Regions from separate parts of the Halomonas sp. 3D7M genome, predicted to be linked through region 2. Evidence: predicted binding sites of a transcription regulator. Region 2 holds the regulator's gene; the other holds the start of a gene.

Region 1 (4,382 bases), on a different contig from region 2:
TCACGAAATGATTGCCCACCCGGCGCTGTTCACCCATCAAGACCCCAAGCGGGTAGTGATTATTGGCGGCGGCGACTGCGGCACGCTGAAGGAAGTGCTGCGTCATCCGGGCGTTGAAAAAGTGACGCAAATCGACATCGATGAAGAAGTTACCAAGGCCGCCGAGCGTTTCTTCCCAGCGCTGGTAGAAGCTAACGGCGACCCGCGTGCCGAGCTGCTGTTTGCAGACGGTGTGAAGTGGGTAGACGACGCTGCCGACGAGAGCATCGACGTGCTGATTATCGACTCTACCGACCCGGTCGGCCCCGCCGAAGGGCTGTTTAAAACCGACTTCCTGAAGCGCTGCCACCGTATTCTAAAAAATGGCGGCGTGATGGTGCAGCAAAGCGAATCACCGCTTTACCACAGCGGCTCTATTATTCGCGAACTGCGTAACGATATGCGTGAAGCGGGCTTTGATAGCGTGGCCACACTGCCCTTCCCACAGCCGGTTTACCCTTCTGGCTGGTGGAGCGTCACGCTGGCCGGTAAAGCGACCAGCGTTGAAAGCTTCCGCGAACAGGCTGCCGCTGAGCATAAAATGCCGCTACAGTACTACACTGGTGATGCTCACCGTGGTGCACTATCGCTGCCGCCTTTTATGCGTAAAGCCTTCGCATAACTTAGCGCCTGCGAATAGCCAAAAAGCCGAGCATTGCTCGGCTTTTTTTATGTGCTTACGTTTACTTGCCCTTTCACGTTAAGGAATAACAAATGAAAACCGTTCGTTGGTTGGGAGTAGGAATTGGTGTTTTAGTACCTGCGATGGCCATGGCCAGCACGCTGGAAACCGTTCAAGAGCGCGATAGCGTGCGCTGCGGCGTCAACGCTGCCCAGCCAGGCTTTTCGTCATTAGATGACAACGACCAATACCGGGGCCTGGATACCGATGTATGCCGTGCCATTGCCGCTGCAGCGCTTGGCGACGCGACAAAAGTAGACTTCGTGCCACTCGACTCGGTAGAACGCTTCACCGCGCTGCAGTCTGGCGAAGTCGATGTCCTATCACGCACCACGACCTGGACCTCAAGCCGTGACACAACGATGGGGATGAACTTTACCGGCGTAAGTTACTACGATGGCCAAGCCTTTATGGTGGCCAGCGATCTAGGCGTGCAAAGCGCCAAAGAGCTTGATGGCGCGGCAGTTTGTACCCAGTCCGGCACCACCAGCGAACTCAATCTTTCTGATTACTTCCGCATCAACGGCATGACTTATGATGCTGTCGTTTTTGATGCGCCTGAGCAGTCTATTGCCGGCTTTGAAGCGGGCCGTTGCGACGTTTTAAGCTCCGACGCTTCCCAACTGTATGCCCAGCGGATGCAGCTTGCTGATCCCGACATGGCGGTCGTGCTCCCTGAAATTATCTCGAAAGAACCGCTAGGCCCAGCCGTTCGTCAAAATGATGACCAATGGTTCAATCTTGTGAAGTGGTCGCTGTTTGCCATGCTAAATGCGGAAGAGCTGGGCATTACACAAGCTAACGTAGATGAACAGCTTAATTCGGAGAATCCTGATGTCATGCGCCTGCTTGGTCAAGATGGTGACTTTGGCGAGCCAATGGGCATCAATACCGATTGGGCGTACCAAATCATCAAGCAGGTGGGTAACTACGCCGATATCTTTGATAGAAACGTTGGTGCCGACTCTGATTTCAAGATTGCCAGAGGCTTAAACGCCTTGTGGAAAGATGGTGGCATTCAGTACGCACCCCCTATTCGTTAACCCTGTTCATCCTTCAAGCCCGTTAATCCATCACACTGAGCGACACTATTTTTTAAGCTAACAGCCACATTAGCGACTATGCATCAAAATAGAGCAATCACTAGTCGCTAATGTTTCTTTTTGCACCAATACTTTCGTATACAGCAGGCATTTTGCGTTGAAAAGCGCTGAATTTGACGACATATCCTTTCTGGCACCTTCCTTGCTAGCTTCTAGTGTCATGCATCTGCATGCATAACGACATTAAATCGAGTAAGGGGAACGACCATGATGAATAAAAAACACTTGGTACTGCTGGCCTCCGCGGGTGCTATCACGTTGGCCGGTGTCGCCACTGCTCAAGCTGATACGTTAGAAGACACGATGGAACGCGGCGCCGTACAGTGCGGCGTCAGCGACGGCCTGCCAGGCTTTTCCGCCCCGGACGATGAAGGTAACTGGCAAGGACTCGACGTTGACGTATGTCGTGCCGTTGCCGCCGCCGTTCTCGGTGATGCTGATGCGGTGAACTACATTTCCCTGAACGCCGTAGAGCGCTTTACGGCCCTGCAGTCTGGCGAAGTCGACGTACTATCACGTAATACCACCTGGACCACCACTCGTGACACCACCCTGGGCCTCAACTTCACTGGCGTGACCTTTTACGACGGTATCGGCTTCCTAGTTAACCGCGATCTGGGTCTGAGTGGTGCAGACGAATTGGATGGTGCCGCTATTTGTATTCAGTCTGGCACCACTACCGAACTCAACGTAGCCGACTACTTCCGCGCCAACGATATGCAGTTCGACCCCATTGTATTTGATACCTCTGAACAAACCGTGGGTGGCTTCCAGTCTGGGCGCTGTGATGTATTAACCTCGGATACGTCTCAGCTGGCGGCACTGCGTATTCAGCTAGATGACCCGGACAGCGCGGTCATTCTACCCGACATTATTTCCAAGGAGCCTCTGGGCCCTGTGGTACGTCAAGGCGACGATGTATGGTTTAACATCGTGAAGTGGTCGTTATTCGCCATGATTAACGGCGAAGAGTATGGCGTCACCAGCGAAAATGCCGAAGAGATGCTCAGCTCTGAGAATCCTGATGTTGCCCGCCTACTTGGCCAAGATGGCAACTACGGTGAAGGTATGGGCTTAGAAGCCGATTGGGCCTACAACATCCTGAGCCAAGTCGGTAACTACGGTGAAAGTTTTGAGCGCAACGTCGGTATGGGCTCTCCGCTTGAAATTGAACGTGGTGTTAACGCCCTCTGGAACCAAGGTGGCTTCCAGTACGCACCGCCGATTCGCTAAGCGTCTCGTTTGACCCCGGCCCGCCGCTCCATCCTTCCAAGGGCATCGGCGGGCCATTTGATTGACCGTCAGTATCGCGGAGACGCCTTCCATGTCCGTAAGTCCTAACACTCGTCCCGCTGGCCACAAGCCGCCGTTTTGGCGAGATCGCGCCAAACGTGCGCTTATTTTCCAGCTACTCCTCGTCGCCGCTGTGGCAGCTTTTTTGTTCTACATTGTCGGTAATGTCCAAGACAACTTATCCGCACGTGGTATCACCACCGGGTTTGGTTTCTTGGGCAACACCGCAGGTTTTGGGATTGTGCAGAGTCTGATCGACTACTCATCTCAAAGCACTTATGGCCGCACCTTCTTGGTCGGCTTACTGAATACGTTGCTGGTGGGTGGCCTAGGGGTATTGGCCGCGACCATCATTGGCTTTATTGTGGGCATCGCCCGCCTGTCGCCTAACTGGCTGCTAGCGCGCTTAGCCACTGCCTATATCGAAACTTTCCGCAATATCCCGCTGCTACTGCAAATATTCTTCTGGTACTTTGCGGTATTACGCACGATGCCAAGCGCCAGAGATAGCCTGGCATTTGGTGAAGTCATCTTTCTCAACGTACGCGGACTGTATTTACCCCAACCGCTGTTTGAGTCTGGCTTTGGCTTGATCCCTCTTACCTTCCTTGTCGCCATTGTTGCCAGTATTGCCCTGGTGATATGGAACAAGCGTCGCCATGAAGCCACAGGCAAACGCCTACCGGCTTACTGGATCTCGTTTTTACTGATTTTTGGCTTACCGCTGTTAGTGCTAGTTGCCACTGGCGTGCCAGTCACCTGGGAAATGCCGGAACTACGCGGCTTTAATTTCCGTGGCGGTATTACGGTAATCCCTGAGTTCCTCGCGCTTTGGCTGGCACTGTCGATTTATACCGCCTCGTTTATTGCTGAAATTGTCCGCTCTGGCATTCAGGCAATTTCGCACGGGCAAACGGAAGCTGCACAGGCACTAAGCCTGCCACGTAACCTGGTACTTCGTCTGGTGGTTATCCCTCAGGCACTGCGCGTCATTATTCCGCCGCTAACCAGCCAGTACTTGAACTTGATTAAGAACTCGTCGCTGGCAACCGCCATCGGTTATCCCGACCTTGTCTCGGTGTTTGCAGGCACCACGCTGAACCAGACCGGCCAAGCCATTGAGGTCATTGCAATGACCATGGCGGTCTACCTAACCATCAGCCTGCTGGTGTCCATGTTTATGAACTGGTTCAACGCCCGAGTGGCACTGGTTGAACGCTAGGCCGACGGTGAGGATATTTACATGATCCATAATCAAACAATCA
Region 2 (4,382 bases):
GCTACTGGAAGATTTTCACATCACGCACATTCGTGACAACTTCGGCATGAGTCTTTCGGGCGGAGAGCGTAGACGTGTTGAGATCGCACGCTCCCTCGCGACAGAGCCTGCCTTTATTCTGCTTGATGAGCCGTTTGCCGGCGTTGACCCGATCTCAGTGGGTGATATTAAAACGATCATTCGAGCCCTCAAAAAACGCCATATCGGCGTACTAATCACTGATCATAACGTCAGGGAAACACTAGATATTTGCGATATTGCCTACATTGTAGGTGACGGTCATATCATCGCCAGTGGCCCCCCTCAGGAAATTCTCAACAACCAGCGGGTAAGAGACGTTTATTTGGGGGCTGATTTCCGCCTGTAAACAGCCACCTGCAAAAAAAATAGTAGTGGTGGCATAGTTATTGCACTTGCACCAAGCCATAACTCGCACTAGGGTGGAGCTTTCTGATTAACGAGTGGTTCTCAGATGGTCATGAAAGCTTCTCTTCAATTGCGTATCGGTACACAGCTGACCATGACACCTCAGCTGCAGCAGGCCATCGCCCTGTTACAGCTATCAACGCTGGACCTCCGTCAAGAAATTCAGCAAGCACTTGATGCCAATCCAATGCTTGAGCAGGAAGATGAGTTCGGCGAACAGGCCGTTAGTGAACCCCAGGAAGTTGAATGGTCCGAAAGCATTCCTAACGAACTCTCAACTGACAGTGACTGGTCAGACACTTATCAAGACCTAGGTAGCCATGGTGCCAGCAGCGAGGGGCCTGACTTTGAGCGTCAAGCCGCTGGTCAAAGTTTGCATGGCCACTTACTTTGGCAACTCGCCATGACAGATTTTTCACCACGCGACCATGCCATTGCTGAAAGCCTCATCGATGCACTGGATGCCAACGGCTACCTAACTCAACCTCTCAATGACATTCGCGAAGGACTTAAAGCCCAAGGGCATGAAGGCCTTAGCCAGCGTGAAGTTGAAACAACCTTGCTGCGCCTTCAACAGTTTGAGCCCACCGGTGTATTTGCTCGCGACCTGCGGGAGTGCTTAATGCTGCAGCTCGCCTCACTACCCGAAGATACACCGCTGCTGATGCCTGCCAAGCGCTTAGTGCGTCAATTTCTTGAAGCGCTCGGTAAAGATGATGTGCGTTTGCTAAAGCGGCGGTTAAGTCTAGATGATGAGCAGCTTGATGACGTAATCCGCTTGATCCGCAGCCTGGACCCTCGCCCCGGGAGCGCCTTTGGCGACACAGATGACAGCTACGTAACGCCAGATTTAGTCGTCCGCCATGACCACGAAGGATGGCACCTGGAGCTAAACCCAGAGGCACTGCCGCGCTTGCGCATTCAACCTGACTACGCAAGCCTCATCAAACGGGCTGACAAGAGCCAAGATAACCAATTTTTAAAAGAGCATCTCCAGGAAGCGCGCTGGCTCATCAAGAGCCTTTCAAGTCGAAATGATACGCTACTGCGGGTGGGCCGAGAAATCATAGCTCGCCAGATAGGCTTTCTGGAACACGGTGAAGAAGCCATGAAACCGCTGATCTTAGCCGATATCGCAGACGCCGTTGAAATGCATGAATCTACTATTTCCAGGGTCACCACCCAGAAATATATCCATACCCCGCGCGGTGTGTTCGAACTCAAATACTTCTTTTCCAGCCAAGTAAGTGGCCAGGACGGCGGCGACAGTCACTCCAGCACCGCCATCCGGGCTCGAATCAAAAAACTGGTGCAAGATGAACCGCCCGGCAAACCGCTCTCAGACAGCCGCCTCGTGGCGCTATTGGAAGAGGGTGGCATTAATGTAGCAAGGCGAACGGTGGCCAAATATCGTGAATCAATGGGTATTCCCTCTTCAAGCGAGCGCCGCCGTTTACGCTAATAAAACAGTGCTAACGAGACAAAGTCTGTCTAGGGGCTTTGCAATAGCGCAAAAAGGGTTACAATCGAAGAACAGTCCGATGGATAAGGAGCACGTCAATGCAAGTAAATATCACTGGTCATCACGTAGATCTGACTGACGCCTTGCGTGACTATGTAAATGAGAAGCTGGAACGCGTTGAGCGCCATTATGACAATATCACCACCGTACAAGTGACCTTATCTGTTGAAAAGGAGCGTCAGCAAGCTGCCTGCACCCTGCATGCTGCAGGTGCCGATCTACACGCAGAAGCATTAGACAATGATATGTATGCTGCGATTGATGCACTAGCGGACAAAATTGACCGTCAACTCGTTAAACACAAGGAAAAAGCACAAGCTCGCGCCCAAGGCGCTGGCGTGCGTTAACTCAATGACGTTGGAAACCATACTTCCCCCGGAGCGCGTGCTGTATGACGTCCCCGGGGGCAGCAAAAAAAGGGTGCTGGAATTTTTCAGCACCTTTATTGCGCAAAACACGCCAAGCCTAGATAGCCAAGAAGTCTTCAGCCGCCTGATTGGTCGTGAGCGTTTGGGTAGCACTGGAATAGGCAACGGCGTTGCCATTCCTCACGCCCGTAGCCCTCACTGCAGCTCGCCTATCGCTGGTTTTTTAAAGTTAGCCGAGCCTGTAGATTTCGATGCTATTGATGGCGATCCCGTCGACCTTGTTTTCGTACTTTTAGTACCCGAAGAGGCGGACGACACGCACTTAGCCTTATTAGGGCAAGTGGCGTCTATCATGAACAGCGTTGACACACGTCAGCAGCTTCGTAGAACGGCTAGCCAACGTGAGCTATTGGACCTTATAACAGCAAAAATTCGTGAACAACCTGTTACTTAAATAGTCCACCGCTAGACACTGCCTACGTTTACCTCCATTTTTATTGGCATGCCAAGAGAAACTCTATGCAATTGGTGATCATTAGCGGCCGTTCAGGGTCCGGTAAATCTATCGCCTTACAAGCGTTAGAAGATCTTGGCTATTGTGCCATCGATAACTTGCCCGCCATGCTACTCGGCTCCCTGGTGGATGAGCTTCGTGAGCAAGGGGCACGCCCCCAATTAGCGGTAAGTATCGATGCGCGCAATTTACCTGCTGCACTAAAGCAACTGCCAAAAATGCTTGAATCTTTGCGTCAGAAAAGCATTCACTTCCAGGTTATCTATCTAACCACCGATGCCCGAATTCTTCTTGAGCGATACTCAGCCACGCGTCGTCGCCACCCTCTTACGCGTGATAGTGACATGACGCTTGAAGAGGCCATCAATAAAGAAGAAGAAACCCTGCTCGACATCCGTGATCTGGCTGACCTGATGATCGACACATCGCGTCTGTCGGTTCATGACCTGCGCCGCCGGATAACGGATCAGGTTGCCCAACAGCGTGAAGATAGATTAACCCTGACACTAGAGTCATTTGGCTATAAACGGGGCGTCCCACTTGACGCAGACCTCGTCTTTGACGTGCGCTGCCTACCAAATCCGTACTGGGATCCTACACTGCGCCAATACACTGGCCGTGATGCCAATATCATCCACTTTCTGAAGGGATATCCTGTCGTAGAAGAAATGCGCAATGATATCCAGACATGGCTGGAAAAGTGGCTACCCGCTTACCAAAATAGCCAACGCAGTTATATGACGATTGCGATTGGCTGTACCGGTGGGCAGCACCGCTCTGTCTTTATGGTGGAACAACTGGCGCAAATGCTGGTAAAACAAGCGGGAGAGGTTCAACTCCGTCATCGTGAGCTAGGCTTGCAGTACACCCTCAGTGAGCAGCAGCCCTCCACATCCGCGCCTTCAACAAACGCGCAATAAGCAACGCCTTTTCTTCACGACCCCACTCGGCTAAAAGGAACCAGAGTGCCAGAAAGAACCTTAACACTCACTAATCAGCGCGGCCTTCATGCTCGCGCAGCGACAAAACTCGTCAAGTGTGGCCAACAGTTTTCGGCCAACATTCACGTTTACAAACAACAACAAATGGCAGATGCGGCCAACATTATGTCGTTATTGATGCTGGCCGCCCCTTGTGGCACTGAACTTAGAGTTCATGCGGAAGGCGACGACGCCGAACAAGCACTAGAGGCGATTGAAGCGCTGTTCGACGCACGTTTTGACGAAGACCACTAACATCAGCAAAACACGTGCTAACTGAGCTGTTAGCTCAGTTGTTAGTTACCAGCGACGGTCATTGCATCAATTAGCCAGCTACCCGTGTGAATACTGCCACGGGTATCGATGTCATCACCGACGGCGACCAAGCCAGCAAACATGCTATTCAAATTACTGGCAATAGTGAATTCTTCGATAGGGTGCTGTATTTCGCCATTTTCTACCCAGAAGCCTGCCGCGCCTCGCGAATAGTCGCCAGTCACGCCGTTAACCCCCTGCCCCATTAGCTCAGTCACCCAAATGCCACGCCCCATCTGCTTCAGCAAATCATCTCG

The links. The regulator sigma-54, encoded in region 2, starts transcription at its own class of promoters, with help from an activator protein. The targets are predictions, from matches to a motif close to TGGCACNNNNNTTGCTNT.
Region 1: the regulator sigma-54 is predicted to act here: its motif matches at 1,956-1,973, upstream of INT22_RS14730 (amino acid ABC transporter substrate-binding protein).

Annotation. Positions count from the first base shown of each region.
Region 1 is NZ_JABUZF010000247.1:53,744-58,125, forward strand. It holds gene speE (polyamine aminopropyltransferase) at 1-661, shown strand, start outside; gene INT22_RS14725 (amino acid ABC transporter substrate-binding protein) at 754-1,764, shown strand; gene INT22_RS14730 (amino acid ABC transporter substrate-binding protein) at 2,032-3,057, shown strand; gene INT22_RS14735 (amino acid ABC transporter permease) at 3,149-4,339, shown strand; gene INT22_RS14740 (amino acid ABC transporter permease) at 4,361-4,382, shown strand, end outside.
Region 2 is NZ_JABUZF010000259.1:18,182-22,563, forward strand. It holds partial or broken gene lptB (LPS export ABC transporter ATP-binding protein) at 1-367, shown strand, start outside; gene INT22_RS16780 (RNA polymerase factor sigma-54) at 473-1,888, shown strand; gene hpf (ribosome hibernation-promoting factor, HPF/YfiA family) at 1,987-2,295, shown strand; gene INT22_RS16790 (PTS sugar transporter subunit IIA) at 2,300-2,770, shown strand; gene rapZ (RNase adapter RapZ) at 2,836-3,750, shown strand; gene INT22_RS16800 (HPr family phosphocarrier protein) at 3,796-4,065, shown strand; gene pmbA (metalloprotease PmbA) at 4,107-4,382, opposite strand, start outside.